DNA from 4 places in the Streptomyces sp. NPDC085932 genome. Region 2 is predicted to be linked to each of the others. Evidence: riboswitches for the same ligand, from Rfam matches in the RefSeq annotation. Region 2 holds a riboswitch; each other region holds the start of a gene.

The links. A riboswitch is a leader RNA that binds a small molecule or an ion and turns the genes downstream of it on or off. The one in region 2 is predicted to bind cyclic di-AMP.
Positions count from the first base shown of each region.
Region 1: linked by a shared signal. The riboswitch ahead of ACIGAQ_RS23365 (M23 family metallopeptidase) and the one ahead of ACIGAQ_RS00455 (M23 family metallopeptidase) in region 2 are both predicted to bind cyclic di-AMP.
Region 3: linked by a shared signal. The riboswitch ahead of ACIGAQ_RS19420 (transglycosylase SLT domain-containing protein) and the one ahead of ACIGAQ_RS00455 (M23 family metallopeptidase) in region 2 are both predicted to bind cyclic di-AMP.
Region 4: linked by a shared signal. The riboswitch ahead of ACIGAQ_RS04225 (peptidoglycan DD-metalloendopeptidase family protein) and the one ahead of ACIGAQ_RS00455 (M23 family metallopeptidase) in region 2 are both predicted to bind cyclic di-AMP.

Region 1 is NZ_JBITSJ010000004.1:662,892-668,372, forward strand. Features, by position in the region: gene ACIGAQ_RS23355 (dihydrofolate reductase family protein) at 1-993, shown strand, start outside; tRNA gene ACIGAQ_RS23360 (tRNA-Met) at 1,054-1,127, shown strand; cyclic di-AMP (ydaO/yuaA leader) riboswitch at 1,427-1,583, shown strand; gene ACIGAQ_RS23365 (M23 family metallopeptidase) at 1,595-2,623, shown strand; gene ACIGAQ_RS23370 (PrsW family intramembrane metalloprotease) at 2,710-4,137, opposite strand; gene trmB (tRNA (guanosine(46)-N7)-methyltransferase TrmB) at 4,207-5,037, opposite strand; gene ACIGAQ_RS23380 (diiron oxygenase) at 5,479-5,481, opposite strand, start outside.
Region 2 is NZ_JBITSJ010000001.1:114,444-119,924, reverse strand. Features, by position in the region: gene ACIGAQ_RS00470 (GNAT family N-acetyltransferase) at 1-1,204, opposite strand, end outside; gene ACIGAQ_RS00465 (HPr family phosphocarrier protein) at 1,379-1,660, shown strand; gene ACIGAQ_RS00460 (GntR family transcriptional regulator) at 1,841-2,536, opposite strand; gene ACIGAQ_RS00455 (M23 family metallopeptidase) at 2,724-3,512, opposite strand; cyclic di-AMP (ydaO/yuaA leader) riboswitch at 3,525-3,690, opposite strand; gene ACIGAQ_RS00450 (pitrilysin family protein) at 3,883-5,271, opposite strand; gene ACIGAQ_RS00445 (pitrilysin family protein) at 5,268-5,481, opposite strand, start outside.
Region 3 is NZ_JBITSJ010000003.1:724,986-730,466, forward strand. Features, by position in the region: gene ACIGAQ_RS19405 (ATP-binding cassette domain-containing protein) at 1-817, opposite strand, end outside; gene ACIGAQ_RS19410 (outer membrane lipoprotein carrier protein LolA) at 877-2,127, opposite strand; gene ACIGAQ_RS19415 (polyprenyl synthetase family protein) at 2,359-3,369, opposite strand; cyclic di-AMP (ydaO/yuaA leader) riboswitch at 3,874-4,052, shown strand; gene ACIGAQ_RS19420 (transglycosylase SLT domain-containing protein) at 4,056-4,817, shown strand; gene ACIGAQ_RS19425 (HAD family hydrolase) at 4,781-5,481, opposite strand, start outside.
Region 4 is NZ_JBITSJ010000001.1:1,051,136-1,056,616, forward strand. Features, by position in the region: gene ACIGAQ_RS04215 (tyrosine-protein phosphatase) at 1-418, opposite strand, end outside; gene ACIGAQ_RS04220 (alpha-galactosidase) at 599-2,674, shown strand; cyclic di-AMP (ydaO/yuaA leader) riboswitch at 2,985-3,146, shown strand; gene ACIGAQ_RS04225 (peptidoglycan DD-metalloendopeptidase family protein) at 3,151-4,098, shown strand; gene ACIGAQ_RS04230 (SGNH/GDSL hydrolase family protein) at 4,369-5,154, shown strand; gene ACIGAQ_RS04235 (TetR/AcrR family transcriptional regulator) at 5,186-5,481, opposite strand, start outside.

The sequences.
Region 1 (5,481 bases), on a different contig from region 2:
ATCCTGGTCGGCGCCGGCACCATCCGCGCCGACAACCCGCGGCTGCTGGTGAACTCGCCCGGGCGCCGCTCCGCCCGGGTGGCCGCCGGCCGGCCCGAGTACCCGCTCAAGGTCACCGTCAGCGGCTCCGGCGACCTCGACCCGGACGCCCGGTTCTGGCACACCGGCGGCGAGAAGGTGCTGTACACGACCGACATCGGGGCCGAACGCGCCCGCGCCCTCGGCATCGCCGCCGACGTGGTCCCGCTCGGCCCGGACCTCGACTGGCGCCGGCTCCTCACCCATCTGCACGACGTCCGGGGCGTACGGCGGCTCATGGTCGAGGGCGGTGGCCTGATCCACACCCAGCTCCTCACCCAGGGCCTCGCCGACGAGCTCCAGCTGGTCCTCGCCCCGCTCTTCGTCGGCGACCCGCAGGCCCCGCGCCTCTTCGGGCCCGGCGGCTACCAGAGCGGCCGGCTCCGGCTGCTGGAGACCCGGCGGATCGAGGACGTCGTCCTCATGCGCTACGTGCCGACCGCCCCGGGCACCGGCGCCCTGCCCGCCGCCGCCGACCACCGGTGGCTGAGCCTCGCCTGCGAGCTGGCGGAACAGTGCCCGCCCTCGGACACCGCGTTCAGCGTGGGCGCGGTGGTGGTCGCCGCCGACGGTACGGAACTGGCCCGGGGGCACTCCCGGGAAGGCGGTGACCCGGTCGTGCACGCCGAGGAGGCGGCCCTGGCCCGGATCGACCCGGCCGACCCGCGGCTGCCCGGCGCGACGGTGTACAGCAGCCTGGAGCCCTGCGCCCGCCGCGCCTCCCGTCCCGTGCCCTGCGCCCGGCTGATCCTCGACGCGGGCGTGCGCCGGGTGGTCACCGCCTGGCGCGAGCCGGACACCTTCGTGGCGGGGGCCGACGGCAGCGGGCTCCTGGCCGCGGCCGGAGCGGAGGTCGTCGTGCTCCCGGAACACGCCGAGCGGGCCCAGGCACCCAACCGCCACCTGCTGTCCTGAGTCCCGGGGCGGGTGTGGCACGAGCTGTCCTGCGCATGGCGTACACTGGAATCACAACGACGCGGGGTGGAGCAGCTCGGTAGCTCGCTGGGCTCATAACCCAGAGGTCGCAGGTTCAAATCCTGTCCCCGCTACTGAAGGCCGAGGGCCGGAATCCGAAAGGGTTCCGGCCCTCGGTGCTTTCGCTTCTCCTGCGCAGGGTGCTCTTCACGCAGGGTGAGCGAATCCTCCCGCTCCGCATAACAACTGACACACCGTCAAAAACCGTCTGTCACTTGAGAGGCGGTCAACTCGCCCGATTTAAGCCGGTCATGGCAGGTACGTCCGCGCGAAAAAGGTTAATGATCAAGCGGAACCGCTGGAATACGCACCGCGCCTCCATTAACGTTCGATAACGCAGCGCGGTCGTCCCAGCCGTCACAGAAGGCGGCTCCGTGCGCACGCGCCGAATCCCGAAAGGGAACCGGGGAACCACCACTTGGGGTGAATCGAGCGGATACCGCCGTGGCAGCACGGCCGGTATACGCGCGTAGGAGACCTTCCTGCTCCGAACCCGTCAGCTAACCCGGTAGGCGAGAAGGAAGGAAAGGAGTACGCCCACGTGGCGTCCAACCGGCCTGCCTCCGCGGCCCCGTTCGCGACGGAACAGCGCGACACCGAAGTCTTCTACGGCGGTCAGCGCACCGACGAGGGCCCGTTCCAGGAGTGGAACCCCACCGCGGAGTCCATCCGTCCCCTCCGTGGCCGGCATCGCGTCACCAAGCAGCGCGGCGGAGGGCTCGCCCGCAGCTCCACCGTCCTGGGCGTCGGCGTCATAGCCGCCGTGGGCGCCGGCGGCATGGCCAGCGCCCAGACCGGCAAGCCGCCGGTGTCGATCTCCGTGCCGGACCTTCCCTCGGTGGGTTCCCTCATCTCGGACGACGACACCCCCGAAGGCTCCGCCACTCCGCTCAGCGACCTCGCGACGGTCGCGGCGGACACCGACCAGAGCGGCCCCAACGCCGGCGAGGCCCTGCGCGCCCGGATCATGGCCCAGGTCGAGCACCAGCAGGAGCAGATCGAGACCAAGGCCGCCGAGGAAGCCGCCGCCGCCGCCGAGAAGGCCGCCGCGGAGGCCGTCGCCAAGGCGGAGAAGGAAGCCAAGGCCAAGGCCGCCGAGGCCAAGCGGAAGGCCGAGGAGGAGGCCCGCAAGAAGGCCGAGGCCGAGCGGCTCGCCGCCCTCGCCAAGCAGTACACGCTGCCGACCTCCTCGTACACCATCACCTCCAGCTTCGGCCAGGCCGGCGCCTACTGGTCCTCCGGCTACCACACCGGCCTCGACTTCGCCGCCCCCACGGGCACGCCGATCAAGGCGGTCCACAGCGGCACCATCACCGAGGCCGGCTGGAACGGCTCGTACGGCTACAAGACCGTCCTCACCCTGGAGGACGGCACGGAGATCTGGTACGCGCACCAGTCCTCCATCGGCGTCAGCGTCGGCCAGAAGGTCAGCACGGGCGACGTCATCGGCCGTGTCGGCGCCACCGGCAACGTCACCGGGGCGCACCTGCACCTGGAGGTCCACGCCGCCGGCTCCAGCAGCGGCATCGACCCGATGGCCTGGCTGCGGGGCAAGGGCCTCAACCCGTAAGCGACGAGCGCCCGCAGAAGCACCGGCAGCCCTGACGACGACCCCCCGACGTCAGGGCTGCCGGTTTTTCCGTGCCCGGACGGGTGTCAGGACCTGTAGGGGTTGTACGCCGGGTACTGCGTGGGCTGGGGGGCGTACCCCGCCGGGTGGCCGTACGCGGGGATCTGGCCGTACGCGGGGATCTGACCGTAGGCGTGGCCGTGGTCGTACGTGTGGCCGTGCGTTTGGCCTTGGCCGTACGCCCCGGGCATCGGCCAGGGCGGGGCCGTCACCGGGACCGGAGGCGCCGTGATCCGGGCCGCGTGGTCCAGGGCCGGGCGGGCCGCCTCCCGGCGCCGCCACAGGGCCGCCAGCAGCTCCATCTCGCGTACGGCGAAGTCGGGCCCGGCGCGGCCCCGGCGGGCCCGGTGCCGCAGGAACGCGAGCGACGTCGCGTACGCCTCGTACCGCGCCACCTCCCGTGCCGCCGTCTTCCCTGCGTGCCGGCGGGCGTACTGGCGGGCGATCCGGCGTGCCCGCATGGAGCCGAGCGCGTACGGCTCGGCCGGGGCCAGCCAGCCCGCGACCGCGTAGGCGGGCAGCTCCGTCCGAACCGTGCGCAGCTCCCGCTGCCGCGTCCAGATCACCAGCCACGTCAGCAGCCCGAAGATCGGCACCATGAACGCCGCGTAGACGGCGAAGAACCCGTACTCGCCGAACGACGACGAGCCGTTCCACATCGCGTGCATGCCCATCGCCAGCAGCAGCCCGGCGAGCGGGAAGGCGACGCGCCTCAGGTGCTGGCGGTCCGCCGAGAGCGCCGCGACGCCGAAGCCGATACCGGTCAGGACCGTGAAGAGCGGGTGCGCGAACGGCGACATGATGATGCGGACGAAGAAGGTGGCCGCCGTGACGGAGGCGATGCCGCTGCCGCCGGTGAGCTGGTCGGTGCCGAAGGCGGTGCCCAGGTAGAGGATGTTCTCGGTGAAGGCGAAGCCGGTCGCGGTGACGCCGGCTATGACCACGCCGTCGACGATGCCGGTGAAGTCGCGGCGGCGGAAGAGGAAGACCAGGAGGACGGCCGCCGCCTTGGCCGTCTCCTCGACCACCGGCGCTATCACGGTCGCGCCGAGTGTGTCCGCGCTGGACGGGTCCGCGGTCGCCGTCGCTATCCATCTCGTGGCGAAGCTGTTGGCGACGATCGCTATCAGCGCCGCCGCGCAGGCGCCCCAGGCGAAGGAGAAGACCAGGTTGCGCCAGGGGCCCGGTTCGACGCGGTCCAGCCAGCGGAACGAGGCGATGAGCAGGGGCACCGGGAGCAGGGCCAGCCCGAGCCCGACCAGGAAGCCCTCCGTGCCGGTCTCCTCCCGGACCAGCGCGAGGATGACCAGGCCGGATATCGCGAGGAGTGTGGTCGGTGCGCCGTAGCGCACCCAGGGGCGCTGCCACCAGTGGGCGTGCCGCAGCGGGCCGGCGGTGGGGGCGCCGTCGGTGGGAGCGCTGGGGTACGACGGGTGTGGGGGGCAGGTGGCCACGGCATTGACCCTAACGACGGAGGGGCGCTGTCCGCAGGCGGGAGAGGTGCCAGGGGCGGTGCGGTGCGGTCAGACGCCGGCGGGGGGTTGGTCCGCGTGTGGTACGCGGCGGAAGAGGAGGTCGTTCACGACATGTCCCTTGTCCAGTCCCTGGCCCTCGAAACGAGTCAGCGGCCGGAAGTCGGGGCGCGGCGCGAAACCGCCGTCCGCCTGCGTGTTCTCGAAGTCGGGGTGAGCCGTGAGCACGTCGAGCATCTGTTCGGCGTACTCCTCCCAGTCGGTCGCGCAGTGCAGGAGCGCGCCCGGCTTGAGACGGGTCGCGGCGAGCGTCAGGAACTCGGGCTGGATGAGCCTGCGCTTGTGGTGCCGCTTCTTGGGCCAGGGGTCGGGGAAATAGACGCGCAGTCCGTCGAGGGAGTCCGGGGTGAGCATCTCGCGGAGCAGGATGATCGCGTCGCCGTTGCCCACGCGGACGTTGGACAGGCCGTTGCGGTCGGCGAGGTTCAGGAGGTTGCCCTGGCCGGGGGTGTGGACGTCGACGGCGAGGATGTTGGTGTCCGGGTCGGCGGCGGCCATCTGGGCGGTCGCCTCGCCCATGCCGAAGCCGATCTCCAGCACGACGGGGTTGTCGTTGCCGAAGAGGTCGGGCAGGTCGAGGGCTCGGCTGCCGTCGATGTCGAGGCCCCACTTGGGCCACAGGCGCTGCAGCGCGTCCGCCTGACCGGCGGTGACCCGGCTGCGCCGGGGCTGGAAACTCCGGATCCGCCGCTCGAAGTGCGACCCGGCGGGGTCGGCCTTCGGCCCGTCGGGGAAGCGCGGCTCTCCCTTGGCCCGGGTGGGCTGGGTGGCGCCCGGGGCGTGGGGGAGGGGGGATTCGGGGGTGTTCGCGGAGTCAGACACAGTGAGGTCGATTTTACGGGGTGGGGGCGTCGGGGTGGGGGGCTCGGGTAGGGCGGGCTGCCGGTGGGGGAGCGTCTTCGCCTGACGGTGGGGGAGGGTCGGGGGGGGGGGGGGGGGGGGGGGGGGGGGGGGGGGCGGGCGGGGGGGGGGGGGGGGGGGGGGGGGGGGGGGGGGGGGGGGGGGGGGGGGGGCTGGGGGGGGGGCCGGGGGGGGGGGGGGCGCCCCCGCCGGGGGGGGGGGGGGGGGGCCCGCGCCGGGGGGTGTCCGTCCTCGGAACGGCGCGATGGGGTTGCGAACCGGCTCGCTGTCCGTCGACGCGCCAACCGCTGCCGGAGGACACCCCCCGACACGGCCCCTTCCGTACGACGGCGGGTGCGGGCGCGTGGCCGTGCCGGCCGGCCGGAAGGTGGGGCGAGCCGGGGTGGCGGCCCGCCCGGGTGCTCA
Region 2 (5,481 bases):
TGCCGGAGGAGACGAACGTGGAGACGCCGGTCACGCCCGTGACACCGCCGCCGCGCCGGTGCAGCCGGGACAGCAGGGCGATGCCGATGGCGCCGGACTGGGCGAACAGCCCGATCCGGCCCGGGCGCGGCACCTCCGGGGCGAGGGAGGCGTTGAGGCGCACCCGGGGCGAGGTGTTGATGATGCCGAAGGCGTTCGGGCCGATGATGCGCATGCCGTACGTGCGCGCCTGGCGCACGAGGGCGCGCTGGCGTTCGCGCCCCTCGGGGCCGCTCTCGGCGTACCCGGCGGAGACGACCACGAGCCCCTGCACGCCGTGCTCGCCGCACTCGGCGACGACCTCGGGGACGTGCTCGGCCGGCACGGCGACGACCGCGAGGTCCACGGGGCCGTCGATGTCCCGCACGGAGCGGTGGGCCGGTACCCCGTCGAGCTCCTTCTGCCCCTCGGGCAGGGCTTTGTTCACGGCGTGCAGGCGGCCGGTGAAGCCGGCGTCCCGGATGTTGCCGAGGACGCTGCGGCCCACTCCGTCCGGGGAGCGCCCGGCGCCGATGACGGCGACCGAACCGGGGGCGAGCAGCCGCTGCACCGACCGGGCCTCGGCGCGGTGCTCGCGCGCGTACTGCACGGCGAGCGAGCGGTCGGTGGGCTCCAGGTCGAACTCCAGCCGGACCACGCCGTCCTCGAAGCTGCGCTTCTGGGTGTACCCGGCGTCCGTGAACACCTTGATCATCTTGGTGTTCGCGGGCAGCACCTCGGCGGCGAAGCGGCGGATGCCGCGCTCCCGGGCGACGGCCGCGATGTGTTCGAGCAGGGCGGAGGCGACGCCGCGGCCCTGGTGGGCGTCCTGCACGAGAAAGGCGACCTCGGCCTCGTCGGCGGGTGCGGACGCGGGCGTTCCGTCGGCGCCGATCCGGTCGTAGCGTACGGTGGCGATGAACTCGCCGCCGACCGTGGCCGCGAGTCCCACCCGGTCCACAAAGTCGTGGTGCGTGAAGCGGTGGACGTCCTTGGCGGACAGGCGAGGGTACGGCGCGAAGAAGCGGTAGTACTTCGACTCGTCGGAGACCTGCTCGTAGAAGCTGACCAGACGCTCGGCGTCATCGACGGTGATGGGCCGGACGCGCGCGGTACCCCCGTCGCGCAGCACCACGTCGGCTTCCCAGTGGGCGGGATACTCGTGCCGGTCCGGCGAGGTCTGCATGGGCCCCAGAGTACGGCTAGCGCCTGACAACGGCGCGAGGCAGTCTGTGGAGGGCGTCAGTCGGGTCGAGGCCGCGATCCGACGGCACCCGCGGGGCGGAACGACAGGTCCGCCCCCGGCTTCACGTGTGGGAAACTGGTCTAGACAACCCTGAACAGCGAAGGGCAGCAACACATGGCTGAGCGCCGCGTCAACGTCGGCTGGGCCGAGGGCCTCCACGCCCGCCCCGCCTCCATCTTCGTCCGAGCCGCCACGGCCGCAGGCGTCCCGGTGACGATCGCCAAGGCAGACGGCAACCCCGTCAACGCGGCCTCCATGCTCGCCGTCCTGGGCCTCGGCGCCCAGGGTGGCGAGGAGATCGTCCTCGCGTCCGACGCCGAGGGCGCGGACGCCGCCCTGGACCGGCTGGCAAAGCTGGTCTCCGAGGGCCTCGAGGAACTGCCCGAGACCGTCTGAGTCGTTCGAGCGGTTTTTTCCGCGGGTGAAGCCGCGCCGGCCTGCACGGCCGGTGCGGCTTCACTCATTTCCGGCTACCGGCGGCAAGGAATTCGCACCGCCCGCGGGACGCGCCGACCGGAAAATGGCAGCAGAAATAATCCCCCGCGAATTCACCACTCTTTGTATACGGCTTCCGTGTTAATGCCGCAGGCTCGCCTTGTTTACGGCATGTTGCGGATTCCTCACATGCTCGGCGCGCTCCCGCGGCCGGCCGAGGCGCAGCCGGTGCGCGGCCGTCGCGCGCTCGGTGTGCAGCGCCGTGAGCGCCCGCGCGCGCTCGCCGTCGCCGCGCGCCACCGCGTCCACGATCGCGCCGTGCTCCGTCCAGGACTCCACCGGATCGGCCGGCGTCTCCACCGCGTACATCCAGGCGATCTTGTGGCGCAGCTGGGTGAGCATGGCGATCAGGGCGGGGCTGCCCGAGGCCTGGGCCAGCGTCTCGTGGAACCAGCCGCCCAGGGAACGCAGGTCGTCGCTGGTGCCCCTGCGGGCGCGCTCCTGGCCGAGCCGGACCAGGCCGCGCAGGACCTTCAGATGCGCCTCGGTGCGCCGCTGGGCGGCTCGGGCGGCACCGAGCGGCTCCAGCAGCCCGCGCATCTCCAGCAGGTCGGCGGCCTCCTGCTCGGTGGGCTCGGCCACGCACGCGCCCGCGTGCCGCCGGGTCACCACGAAGCCCTCGGCCTCCAGGGTGCGCAGGGCCTCCCGGACGGGGACGCGCGAGACGCCGTAGCGGCGCGCGAGGAGTTCCTCGGTGAGCCGGCTGCCGCGCTCGTGGACACCCGCGACGATGTCGTCCCGGATGGCCGTGCACACCGAGTGCGCGGGAATACGCATGACCCGACCTCCGCTTAATCCCCGTGAAACGTCGACGAGTGACGTGTGTTCCGTGACTCTATTGCAATCAGCCGGAATTTCCGACGGCAGCCCGGAATCCATGGATATTTTTTGGACAGGGGTCCGGTGAATGCCGAAAGGCCCCGGCTCGGTGAGCCGGGGCCTTTCGGGCGCTGAGCGGGTGGCGTCAGAGGTTCACGCCGTGCGAGCGGAGGTAGGCGAGGGGGTCGATGTCCGAGCCGTACTCGGGGCTCGTGCGGGCCTCGAAGTGCAGGTGCGGGCCGGTGACGTTGCCGGTCGCGCCGGACAGGCCGATCTGCTGGCCCGGGGTGACCTGCTGGCCGACCGAGACGCCGACGGACGACAGGTGGCCGTACTGGGTGTACGTCCCGTCGTTCATCTTGATCACGACCTGGTTGCCGTAGGCACCGCCCCAGCCGGCCTCGACGACCGTGCCCGCGCCGACCGCGTGGACGGAGGTGCCGGTGGCCGCGTGGAAGTCGATGCCGGTGTGGCTGCCGGAGGACCAGACGGCGCCGCCGGCCTTGTAACCGGTGGAGACGTAGGAGCCCGGGATCGGCGAGACGAAGCTGTTGAGGCGCTTGCGCTCGGCCTCGCGGGCGGCGCGCTCCTTGGCCTCGCGGGCCTTCTCGGCGGCTTCCTTGGCCTTCTTCGCGGCCTCGGCCGCGCGCTCACGGGCGGCCTGTTCGGCCTTCTGCCTGGCGGCGGCCTCCTCGGCCGCCTGCTTCTGCGCGACGGCCTGGGCGTCGATCTGCTGGGCCACGGTGTCGCCCATGGTGACGACCGGGGTGAGGCCGGTCTGCTCGACGGCCGGCTCGGAGGCGGCGAAGGCCGGGGCGGCCACGGTGCCGATCACGCCGGTGGTGGCGAGCGCCGCGACGCCCGCCGCGCGGGCGGTGCCGCGCTGGATCCTGCTGGGACGGCGATGCTTGCCGGTGGCGCGTGTGAACGCCATGAAGTGGCTGGTCCTTTCCTTCCCTCTCGCCTACCGGGTTAGCTGACGGGTTCGGAGCAGGAAGGTCTCCTACGGACCCCCTCGCGACTCGCGTGGGCGTCCGATTCACCCCAGGGACTGCGGTTGGGTCCCCGGCTCCCCTGGCTCGCGCCGTACGGGGACTCGGCGATGACTGTCCGGTGCCGCGGGTGCGGCGCACTGCCTGACGAACAGCCCGGACGAAGCTAAACGGGGCCACTTTCAATTCCCAAACGGATCCGGGCTTTTGTAGCGCATCCCACAGGGCAGACAGGCAACTCCCGTCCCAATTCGGGCATAAAGGAGCCCTGGTGCCTTGGAAGACAACCAGGGCTCCTCGGCGCGTGTGCCGTTACTCGGCGGCCACGACCGTGACGTCGCCGATGCCCAGGGCCTCCACGGGGGCCTTGATCTGCGCCGCGTCGCCCACGAGGACGGTCACCAGACGGTCCACGGGGAAGGCGCTGACGGCCGCCGCCGTGGCCTCCACCGTGCCCGTCGCGGCGAGCTGGCGGTAGAGCGTGGCCTGGTAGTCGTCGGGCAGGTGCTGCTCGACCTGGTCGGCCAGCGTGCTCGCGACGGCCGCGGCGGTCTCGTACTTCAGCGGTGCCACCCCGACCAGGTTCTGCACGGCCACGTCCCGCTCGGCGTCGGTCAGTCCCTCGGCGGCGAGGGTGCGCAGCACCGTCCACAAGTCCTGCAGGGCCGGACCGGTGTTGGGGGTGTCCACGGACCCGCTGATGGCGAGCATCGAGGCACCGGTGCCGTCGGGCGCGGAGCGCAGCACCTGGGCGAAGGACCGCACGCCGTAGGTGTAGCCCTTCTCCTCGCGCAGGACGCGGTCCAGGCGGGAGGTGAGGGTGCCGCCGAGGCAGTACGTGCCGAGGACCTGGGCGGGCCAGACGCGGTCGTGCCGGTCCGGTCCGATCCGGCCGATGAGCAGCTGCGTCTGCACGGCGCCCGGGCGGTCCACGATGACGACCCGGCCGGTGTCGTCGGCGGTCACGGGCGGCACCGGGCGCGGCTCGGCCGAGGAGCCGGTCCACGCGCCCAGGGTGTCGCCGAGCAGGGCGTCCAGGTCGATGCCGGTGAGGTCGCCGACCACCACGGCCGTGGCCGTGGCGGGGCGGACGTGCTTCTCGTAGAAGGCGCGCACGGCCGCGGAGTCGATGGCCGCGACCGTCTCCTCGGTGCCCTGGCGGGGCCGCGACATGCGCGAGCCCGCCGGGAACAGCTCCTTGGAGAGCTCCTTGGCGGCGCGGCGGGAGGGGTTGGCCAGCTCGTGCGGGATCTCGTCAAGGCGGTTGCGGACCAGCCGCTCGACCTCGCTGTCCGCGAACGCGGGCGCCCGGAGGGCGTCGGCGATCAGACCGAGGCCCTTGGCGAGCCGGGAGGCCGGGACCTCCAGACTGATCCGGACACCGGGGTGGTCGGCGTGCGCGTCGAGGGTGGCGCCGGCGCGCTCCAGCTCGGCGGCGAACTCCTCGGCCGAGTGCTTGTCGGTGCCCTCCGAGAAGGCCCGCGCCATGATCGTGGCCACGCCGTCCAGGCCGGCCGGCTCGGCCTCCAGGGGGGCGTCCAGCAGCACCTCCACGGCGACGACCTGCTGGCCGGGGCGGTGGCAGCGCAGCACGGTCAGGCCGTTGTCGAGCGTGCCGCGCTCGGGGGCCGGGAAGGCCCAGGGCCGTGCCTCGCCCGCCTGCGGCCGGGGGTGGAAGTCCATCGTGGCGAGCTCGGTCACTTGGCCGCCTCCTCGTTCTCGTCGCCGGCCGCGGCTGCGGTCTCCCCGGCGGTGTCGGCGTCGTCGGTCGCGTCGGCGTTCTCGTCGGCGACGGGCTCGTAGACGAGCACCGCGCGGTTGTCGGGGCGCAGGCGGGCCTTGGCGACCTCCTGGACCTCCTCCGCCGTCACCTCCAGCACGCGCTGCACGGCGGTCAGCGCCAGCTGCGGG
Region 3 (5,481 bases), on a different contig from region 2:
CGGTGATGTCGCCGACGCCCTGCTCCTTCAGGACGCGGGCCGCCTCCGCCCCGTCCGGTGTGGTCACCACGAGCAGCCCGCGCGCTCCGGCGGCCAGCTCGGCGACCGGCCCCTGGACGAGGAGCCGTCCCTGGGCCATCACGGCGGCGTGCGTGCAGACCTGCTCGATCTCGTCGAGGAGGTGCGAGGAGAGGAAGACGGTCGTGCCGTCCGAGGCGAGTGCGCGGATCAGCGTGCGGATCTCGCGCATGCCCTGCGGGTCCAGGCCGTTGGTGGGCTCGTCGAGGACCAGCAGCCGGCGCGGCTGGAGCAGGGCCGCGGCGAGGCCCAGGCGCTGCTTCATGCCGAGCGAGTACGCCTTGGCCTTCTTGCCCGCCGCGGCCGTCAGACCCACCCGGTCCAGGGCGGCGGCGACCCGGGCCCGCCGGGTGCGCGGATCGGCGGCCGGGTCGGCGCAGTCGTAACGCAGGAGGTTGTCGCGGCCGGAGAGGAAGCCGTAGAGGGCCGGGCCCTCGATGAGGGCGCCGACGTGCGGGAGCACGGCGCGGGTGGCCCTGGGCAGGGGCCGCCCGAGGACGCGTGCCGTGCCGGAGGTGGGCTCGATCAGGCCCATCAGCATGCGGATGGTGGTGGTCTTGCCGGAGCCGTTGGGGCCGAGGAAGCCGAAGACGCTGCCCGCCGGGACGGTCAGGTCCAGACCGTCCACGGCGAGCTGTCCGCCGCGGTAGCGCTTGGTGAGCGCGCGGGTGGCGATGACCGGTTCCCCGGCCTCCTGCTCGCCCGGCTGCTCCGGCTCCGTGGCGGACGGTTCGCCCATCGGCTTCCTCGTTCTCTCGGCGTCCCGCGCCGGGCCTGTGCCCCGCGGGTGTACGGGACCTACTTCCCGGCGTCGGCCGCCTTCACGAGCGCGTCCTTGGTCACGGCGCCCACGTAGACCTTGCCGTCGTCGGTGATCAGGGCGTTGATCAGACGGGTCGAGAAGACCGTGCCCGAGCCGAACTTGCCGGTGACCTTGTCGCCGAGCGAGTCGAGGAAGCCGCCGAACTGGCCGGCCGCCTCGCCGGAGGGCACGCCCTCGCCGCCGGTGTCGAAGGTGGCGATGGCGTTCCAGCCCTCGCCGATGGTCTGCATGCCGTCGGGGCCCTTGCCGAGGTCCTCACCGGGCTTCGGGGCCTTCTCGGCGTGACCGCGCGCCTCGCCCTTCTCGAACTCCTTGCCGAACTCCTTGCCGAACTCCTTGCCGGCGTCCTTCTCCTCGGTGACCTTCGCGCCCTTGGGCGGGGTGAAGTCGAAGGTCGAGGCGGCCGGCTTGGCGAAGCTGACCTGGGTGAAGCCCACGTCGACGACGGCGGCGCCGCCGCTCGCCGGGGTGAGCGTGAACTTCAGCGGCGTGCCCGTCTCCGCGTCCACCGCGACGGTGATCGCGCCGACGGTCGAGCCGGACTGCCGGGGCTCGACCAGCAGCTTGTAGGCGTCCCGGCCGGCGACCTGGGCGGTGCCGTCCACGGTCACGGAGGTCGTGTCGTCCACGGCCTTCAGGGCCTTCGCGGCGAAGTCCTTCGGCGTGGCCGGCGGCTGCCGGTCCTTGTCGCGCTCCGGGCTCTCGGAGGCGGTGCCGTGGTAGACCTCGTTGGACTTGCTGTCGTAGGCCCAGACGTCCTTGCCGTTGTGGACGATGCTGTACTCGGCGGCGTTCTCCAGCAGCGACAGCTTCTGCCGGTCGGGGCCGTCGGCGGCGACGCGCAGGGTGTGCGTGCCGGTGGCCAGTTCGGTGAGCTTGGCCGTGGGGTCGGCGGAGGAGCCGCCCTCGCCGCGGCCGGCGGCGCCGGACATCAGTCCGGACTCCAGGCCGCCGAGGTCCGGCAGACCGAGGTCGGTGCTGATCTTCACCGTGCCGGAGAGCTGTTCGGTGTCCGACTCGGCGATCTTCTGGATGAGCTGCTGTGCGGTGATCTTCGGAAGGTCGGGGTCACCGGAGTCGGCGAGTGCGGGGACCAGGCCGATCGTCGCGGCCGCCACCCCCACCACCGTGACCGGGACGACGTACCGCGCGGCCTTGCGCCGCCGGGAGTGCTGCTCGTCGACCTCCCCGCCGGTCGTGCTGTCGTCGGATGCGTACGGTGCCATGTGTGCCCTACCTCCGTGGTCGGCGGCGGCTGTCCGTGTCGTCCACGCACTCGTCCCTGAGCCGCCATTCTCACCCGAACAGGTGAGGAGTGGTGTTTTCCGTGGTTTCCATCTGACCAAATCGGCCAGGGAGATACGTCAGACCCCGGACTCAACTCCGCGTACTGCTGGGGTATGACACGGGAGGGCGGCTTCTCCCCCGACCCGTAGGGGTCGGGGGGCGGCGGGCGGTCAGCCGGCCCGGTGCACCACCGCGTCGCACAGTTCCACCAGGGCCGTCTTCGCGGCGCACTCGGGCAGCGGCGCCAGTGCCGAACGGGCGTCCTCGGCGTAGCGGACGGTGTCCCGGCGGGCCTGTTCGAGCGCCGGGTGGGCGCGCAGCAGGCGCAGGGCCTCAGCGTGCCGCTCGTCGTCGGTGAGGTCGGAGTCCAGCAGCTCGCACAGGGCGAGGTCCTCGGCCAGCCCGAGCCGGGCCGCCCGCTCGCGCAGCCGCAGCACCGGCAGGGTGGGAATGCCCTCGCGCAGGTCGGTGCCGGGGGTCTTGCCGGACTCGTGGGAGTCGGAGGCGATGTCCAGGACGTCGTCGGCGAGCTGGAAGGCGACGCCGAGCCGCTCGCCGTACTGGGTCAGCACGTCCACGACCGTCTCGTCGGCGCCGGACATCATCGCGCCGAACCGGCACGAGACCGCCACCAGCGAGCCGGTCTTGCCGCCCAGCACGTCCAGGTAGTGCTCGACGGGGTCGCGGCCGTCCTGCGGTCCGGCCGTCTCCAGGATCTGGCCGGTGACCAGCCGCTCGAACGCCTCGGCCTGCACGCGCACCGCCTCCGGGCCGAGGTCGGCCAGGATGTGCGAGGCGCGGGCGAAGAGGAAGTCGCCGGTGAGGACCGCGACGGAGTTGCCCCAGCGGGTGTTGGCGCTGTCCACCCCGCGGCGCACGGCGGCCTCGTCCATCACGTCGTCGTGGTACAGCGTGGCGAGGTGGGTCAGCTCCACGACCACGGCCGACGGCACGATCCCGGGGGCGTGCCGGTCGCCGAACTGGGCGGCGAGCATCACGAGCAGCGGCCGGAACCGCTTGCCCCCGGCCCGCACCAGGTGCTGGGCGGCCTCCGTGATGAAGGGCACCTCGCTCTTGGTGGCCTCTAGCAAGCCTTCCTCGACAGCCGCCAGTCCGGCCTGGACATCGGCTTCCAGAGCCTGGTCCCGCACGCTCAGCCCGAACGGCCCGACGTCGGTCACGAGGGGTCTCCTGTCTGCTGGTGTCTGCCGGTGCTTACGCGGATTGTCGATAGGTCGCTGCCATCACTCGGATCAGCGTATCCGGTCACGTTTCGATCACCGCCAGCGCCCATGGTTACAGGCCGGGTGGTATCCGATCACGACCGCTATGTTTTCGATCAGCTCATAAGAACAGACATGTTCCGACTTACCGGGAATTCACGGTCTATGTGGTATTTGCACCATTGATGAAGCAAATTCCACTTGCGGGGCATTGCGCCCCGGGTTGTGATCAGTGAATTGAATCACTTCCGGCCCTCTGCGGCCCCACCCGGGCACCGAGCGGTCCCGCCCTTCGGCGAGAGCGAGTTGAGGCTTGGCTCACGCAAAGGATCAAGCCGCCCATTACCCCCCGATCAAGGTCATCCGGCGCCTTGTGTGACTCCGGTGCTTGTTCCCGGCATGTGCTCTCGCATACGTTCCGGCCCAGTCCGGCGGACCGCCGAATCCTGCCGCCGCCCGGACTCCCCACACACACCGACTCACTCACGCAGGGCAGGAGCGGGGGACCCAGGTAAGTCGCCGGTCCGTGACACGGACCGGCTCGGGGTGAAGCCGCGCACGACAGCACCACGCCGTGTGCGGCCGGGCACCTCCCGGCCCGAACCCGACAGCTCACCTCGCAGGCGCCGGAGAGGAACATCACCATGCCCGGACGAGGTAAGCACCGTCGCCCCAGAAGGAACCCGATCTCCCGTGGTGTCGCCGTCGTCGGCACCGGCGGAGCGGCACTGACCCTCCCGCTCCTCGGCGCCACGCACGCCGGCGCCGCCGAGCCCCAGAGCGCGCCCGCCGCGCAGACCGTGCCGCAGGCGGCCCAGCCCGCCAAGTCGCTCTCGTACACCGTGACCAAGGGCGACACGCTCTACGGCATCGCGGAGAAGTACGACGTCTCCGGCGGCTGGAAGCAGCTGTACAAGGACAACCGTGGCGCCGTCGGCGACGACCCGAAGGTGATCCACCCGGGGCTGAAGCTGAAGGTGGAGACCGCGAAGGCCGCCGCCCCGAAGAAGGCGACGCAGTCGTCCGCCCCGGCCAAGCCGGCCGGTGGTGTGACCCAGGCCACCCCGGCCGCCGCGAAGACCTACGCGAACAACCTCGACGGGTGGATCCGCGAGGCGCTGGACATCATGGCCCAGAAGGGCATCCCGGGCTCGTACGACGGCATCTACCGCAACATCATGCGGGAGTCGTCCGGCAACCCGCAGGCGATCAACAACTGGGACTCGAACGCCGCCAAGGGCACCCCGTCCAAGGGCCTGCTCCAGGTCATCGACCCGACCTTCGCCGCCTACCACGTGTCCGGCACCCCGTACGACCCGTACGACCCGGTCGCCAACATCACGGCGGCCTGCAACTACGCGGCCGACCGCTACGGCTCGATCGACAACGTCAACGGCCCGTACTGAGCCGTCCCGCCCAGCAGTCGTTCGAGGACGACGGCGATGCCGTCGTCCTCGTTCGACAGGGTGATCTCGTCGGCCACGGCCTTGAGTTCGGGATGGCCGTTGGCCATCGCGACGCCGTGCGCCGCCCAGTCGAACATCGGGATGTCGTTGGGCATGTCACCGAAGGCGATGGTGTCCGCGGGCCGCAGCCCCAGGTGCTCGGCGGCCAGTGCCAGACCCGTCGCCTTGGTGACACCGCACGGCTGGAGCTCGACCGTGCCCGGCCCGGACATCGTCACCGTCGCCAGTGAACCCACCACCGAGCGGGCCGTCGCCGCCAGCTCGTCGTCCGACAGGTAGGGATGGCGCAGCAGCACCTTGCTGATCGGCTCGCCCCACAGCTCGTCGCGCCGGTCGACCCGCACCGCGGGCAGTGTCGGGTGCGGCATGAGATAGCCCGGCTCGATGAGCGTGAGCCCGTCGACCCCGTCCTGGTCGACCGCCGCGTACACCTCCCCCACCTCGGCCTCGATCTTCCCGAGGGCCGTCTCGGCCAGCTCCCGGTCGAGCGTGACGGACCACAGCAGCCGGTTCGCGCCGGCGTCGTAGACCTGCGCGCCCTGCCCGCACACCGCGAGCCCCGTGCACCCCAGGTCGTCCAGGAGCGGCCGCACTCTCGGCGCCG
Region 4 (5,481 bases), 940 kb from region 2:
AGTGCTCGGCGGTACGGTCCTTGATGATCATGCGGTACGAGGCGATCATCCGGTCCGCGCCCTTGCCGTCCGCGAGGATCGAGCGCAGCTGGTCCAGGTCGCCGTCGCGGACCATCCTCCAGAACTCGGCGCCGTCGGCCGGGTCGCTCAGCGGCAGGTTCACATTGCGCACGCCCGGCAGCTCGACGTCCGGGCCTTCGAGCTTCTGGTCGGCGGCGTTGCGGAAGTCGAAGACCGTGTGCAGGCCCAGCGTGGCCAGGAAGGCGGCGTCCTCCCCGGTCGCGTGCGCCAGGTGGCCGCTGCGGAACAGCACGCCCTGCCGCACCCGCCGCCCGTCCACGGTCGGCAGTCCGCCCACGTCGCGGAAGTTGCGCACTCCGGCCAGCTCGGGCTCGGTCGACGGGACCTGCTGTGTCACGTGGGCTCCTCCCCATCGGCGCCGCCGACGCGGGCTCGCCGACGGGCACCACTCGACCATACGACATGGCTGCCAGGGGCAATGAGTTGTCCACAGGCGTTGCCCGGAACGCCCACGGCCCTCGATGATGTTGCCGAATGATCGCACCTGCTCGTGCTTGTTCGAATCTGTGAGGGCTCGATGCTGGACATCTCCGAAGACGGTCGTACCTGGGTGCTCTCCGGGCCGGCCGGCAGCTACGCCGTGCACGTCACCGAGCGGGACGAACTGCTGCACCTGCACTGGGGCCCCAGGATCGCCCTCGCCGACGCCGAGGCCCTCGCCGTCCGCCCGCTGCCGGAGTACTGGCCCTTCGAGTCCCCGCTCGACGGCCGCGAGGAGTATCCCGTCGAGGGCGGTCCCCGGTTCGTGCGCCCGGCCCTGTCCCTGCGCACCGCCGAGCGGCGCGGCACCGAGTGGGCCTACGAGGGGCACGAGGCGCGGGACGGCGAACTGCGCCTGCGCTTCCGGGACGGCGGCCTGACCGTCACCCTGCACTACCGGATGCACCCCGACTCCGACGTCGTCGAGCGCTGGGCGACCCTCGACAACCGCGGGCCCGAGGTCGAGGTGCTGCGCGCCGACTCCGCCACCTGGACCCTGCCCGACCGGGACGCCTGGCGGCTGTCCCAGCTGCACGGCCGCTGGGGCGCCGAGTCCCGGCTGGTGCGCTCCGGGCTCACCCCCGGCGAGAAGGTGATCGGCAGCCGGCGCGGCCACACCGGCCACCAGCACCTGCCCTGGGTCGCCCTCGACACCGACGCGACGGAGGAGCACGGCGAGGTCTACGGCTGCGCGCTGGGCTGGTCGGGCTCCTGGCGGATCTCCGTGGCGCAGCTGCCGGACGGGCGCGTGCAGATCACCGGCGGCGCCGGCCACGACGACTCGGGCCTGCTGACCCTGGGCGCGGGGGAGTCGTACACGACACCCCTCTTCGCCGGGCTCTGGAGCGACGGCGGCTTCGGCGGCGCGAGCCGCGCCTGGCACGCCTACCAGCGGGCGCACGTGATCCCGGACGCCGGCCGGGACCGGCCGGTGCTGTTCAACTCCTGGGAGGCCACCGAGTTCGACATCTCCGAGGAGCAGCAGCGGGCGCTCGCCGAGCGGGCCGCGGCCATGGGGGTCGAGCTGTTCGTGGTCGACGACGGCTGGTTCGGGAGGCGCACCAGCGACCGGGCGGGGCTCGGCGACTGGACGCCCAACCCCGACCGCTTCCCCGGCGGGCTGAAGCCGCTCGCCGACCATGTGCACGGCCTCGGCATGCAGTTCGGCATCTGGGTCGAGCCCGAGATGGTGAACCCGGACAGCGACCTCTACCGCACCCACCCGGACTGGGTGCAGTACCAAACCGGACGAAAGCGGACGGAATTCCGCAATCAGCTCGTACTGAACCTGGCCCGGGAGGACGTCCAGGAGTACCTGTGGGAGCGGCTCGACGGGCTCCTCTCCAGCGCCCCGATCGACTACGTCAAGTGGGACTTCAACCGCTGCTTCACCGACGCCGGCTGGCCCGGGGACCCCTACCCGCAGCGCCTGTGGGTCGACCACATCCGCGCCCTGTACGCCCTGCTGGACCGGCTGCGCGCCGCCCACCCGGGCGTGGCCTTCGAGTCCTGCTCGGGCGGCGGCGGCCGGATCGACCTCGGCGTGCTCAGCCGCACGGACCAGGTGTGGACCTCGGACAACACCGATCCGCTCGACCGGCTCGCCGTGCAGCACGGCTTCAGTCAGATCCACCCCGCGCGCGTGATGGCCGCCTGGGTCACCGACAGTCCGAACGCCATGCTCAACCACCGGGCCAGTTCCCTCCGGTTCCGGTTCGTGAGTGCCATGGCCGGGGTCCTCGGCGTGGGCGGCGACCTCACGAAGTGGACGCCGGAGGAACTCGCCGAGGCGCGGGAGTGGGTGGGGCGCTACAAGGAGATCCGCCCGGTGGTGCAGCGCGGTGACCTCTACCGGCTGCGGCCCCCGGAGGGCGGCCTGAGCGCCGTGCAGTACGTCCTCGGCGACGAGACCGTCGTCCTCGCCTGGCTCCAGGCGCAGCGCTACGGCGAGCCCGTGCCGGCGCTCCGGCTGCGCGGCGTCGACCCGGCAGCGACGTATGAATGCCTCGAAACGGGCGAACTGTACCGGGGGGCCGTCCTGCGGCATCACGGACTGCGGATCGGTCTGGGCGGGGATCTGGACGCGACCGTGGTCCGGCTTAAGCGGAAGTAGTCATTCTTGTCCGAATAAGGCGCTTCGGTCGCTTCGCCATAACGTGCCCCGGTCGCAGAGGAGATGGGGCCCGAGTGCGTGACCATCGTCATATCCGTGACGATGCGTTGTTGCCATGTGCACGTAATTCGGGCGCCAATCAGGGTAATTGCGGAAAGTGAGAGATCCGTAATCCACGCTCGGTGACGGCAAATCTGCCGACGCGTCAAGGAAAACGCCCCTGCGGGCAACCGCAAGCTTGTCCCGTTGCGTCTTGGTCGCTTACGTTCCACACCAATCCGGACGGACGCCTAATCCTGCCGCCGCCCGGAGCCCGCACACACTGACCCGACGTACGGCAGGAGCGGGGGACCCACAGGTAAGACGCCTGTTCCGGTTCCCGGAACGGCTTGGGGTTAAGCCGCGCCTCGGCGCGGCCGGGCAGCTCCAGCCCGCACCCGACAGCTCACCTCGCAGGCGACGGAGAGGAATTCGCCATGCCCGCGAAGGGTAAGCACCGCCGCCCCAAGACCCAGCGTTTCACCCGCTCCATTGCCGTCGCCGGAACCGGCGGAGCGGCTCTCGCCCTTCCCCTCATGGGGGCCGCCGGCGCCCACGCCGCCACTCCGCAGTCGGCTCCGGAAAAGGCCGTCCAGGCCGCCCCGGCCGCCGGGAAGAAGGCCGCGGAAAAGGCCACCGGAGCGCGCACCTACACGGTGAGGGCCGGCGACTATCTCGCGAAGATCGCGGACGACCAGAACGTCAGCGGCGGCTGGAAGAAGCTCTACTCGGACAACCGTGACGCCGTCGGCGACGACCCGTCGCTGATCCACCCGGGCCTGAAGCTCTCCCTCGGCAAGAAGGCCGTGGCGAGCCCGTCCGAGGCGCCGTCCGCGCCGAAGGCCCCGGCCGAGAAGCCCGCGGAGAAGCCCGCCGGGTCCACCGAGACCACGAAGTCCTCCTCCGGCTCGTCCGCCGAGGCCGAGGCCCCCGCGAAGCCGGCCGCCGCCAAGCCGGCCGCCCAGAGCAACGCCAGTGGCTACAGCTCCCCGGTGGACGGTGCCACCGTCGGCACCCCGTACCGCATGTCCGGCAGCATGTGGTCCAGCGGCTACCACACCGGCGTCGACTTCGTCGTCCCGACCGGCACCTCCCTGAAGGCCGTCGGCGCGGGCACCGTCGTCTCCGCCGGCTGGGGCGGCGCGTACGGCAACCAGGTCGTCATCAAGCTGAACGACGGCCACTACGCCCAGTACGCCCACCTGTCCCAGCTCTCCGTCACGGCCGGCCAGACCGTGTCCGCCGGACAGCAGGTCGGCCTGTCCGGCGCCACCGGCAACGTCACCGGACCGCACCTGCACTTCGAGATCCGCACCGCGCCGGGCTACGGCTCGGACGTGGACCCGGTCGCCTTCCTGCGCTCGCACGGCGTCTCCGTCGGCTGACCGTCCGCGCGACCACCTGCCTGACACACGACCGAAGGCCGGACCCCGATCCCCGGGTCCGGCCTTCGGTGGTTCCCGGATCAAGCGGCTCGCCGGAACCGGCGTTCACCAGAGAACGCCCGTGACGGACCGGCTGTTCCGGAGTTGGCGAACACTTTAGGAGTGGCTTATCTCACCGCCCGTCAACCCTTGCCTACGGTCGCGTAGGCCACATTCGAAGGTGAATCATGAGCGGCTGTGGCAGACGATTCGAAGAGTGACAGCAGAGCAGTGATCGGGTCGTACGTGGCGGTGGGGGACAGCTTCACCGAGGGCGTCGGTGATCCCGGCCCCGACGGGGCGTTCGTCGGCTGGGCCGACCGGTTCGCCGTCCTGCTCGCCGACCTGCGGCCCGAAGGCGACTTCCGGTACACGAACCTCGCCGTGCGCGGGAAACTCCTCGACCAGATCGTGGCGGACCAGGTTCCGCGGGCCGTCGAGATGGCCCCGGACCTCGTCTCGTTCTGCGCCGGGGGCAACGACATCATCCGGCCCGGCACCGACCCGGACGAGGTGGCCGAGCGCTTCGAGCGGGCGCTGGCGCGGCTCACCGCGGTGGCCGGCACGGTGATGGTGACCACCGGGTTCGACACCCGGCGCGTGCCCGTCCTCAAGCATCTGCGCGGCAAGATCGCCACGTACAACGGGCATGTCCGGGCCATCGCCGACCGGTACGGCTGCCCGGTGCTCGACCTGTGGTCGCTGCGCAGTGTGCAGGACCGCCGGGCGTGGGACGCCGACCGGCTGCACCTGTCGCCCGAGGGGCACACGCGGGTGGCGCTGCGCGCGGGGCAGGTGCTCGGTCTCGACGTGCCGGCCGATCCGGAGCAGCCGTGGCCGCCGCTGCCGCCGCGGGGGACGCTGGAGGTGCGGCGGGACGATGTGCACTGGGCGCGGGAGTTCCTGGTGCCGTGGATCGGACGGCGGTTGCGGGGGGAGTCCTCCGGTGACCATGTGACGGCCAAGGGAGCGCTGTCCCCGGACGACATCCGGATGCGGATCGCTGCCGTGGCGTGAGATGCGCGGCGGGTCTGCGCGGCCCCGGTGCCTATGCCGGGCCGCTCGGCGGGGGTGAGGAGGGGGAGTCCAGGCCCAGTTCGCGGGTCAGGCCCTCCTCCGTCCACTGCTGGGCCCGGGCTCTCGGCATCGTGCCGGGGTAGGACGTCAGCTGGACGGCCAGGCCGTCGAGGAACGCGGTGAGGCGCAGGGCCGAGGCCCGGGGATCCGGGCAGCGGAACTCGCCCGCCGCCACGCCCTCCGCGATGACCTCCGCGAGAGCCGCCTTCCACTGACGGTCGAGGTCCTGCATGACCTCCCGCAGCGCCGGCTCGCGCAGGGCCGCCG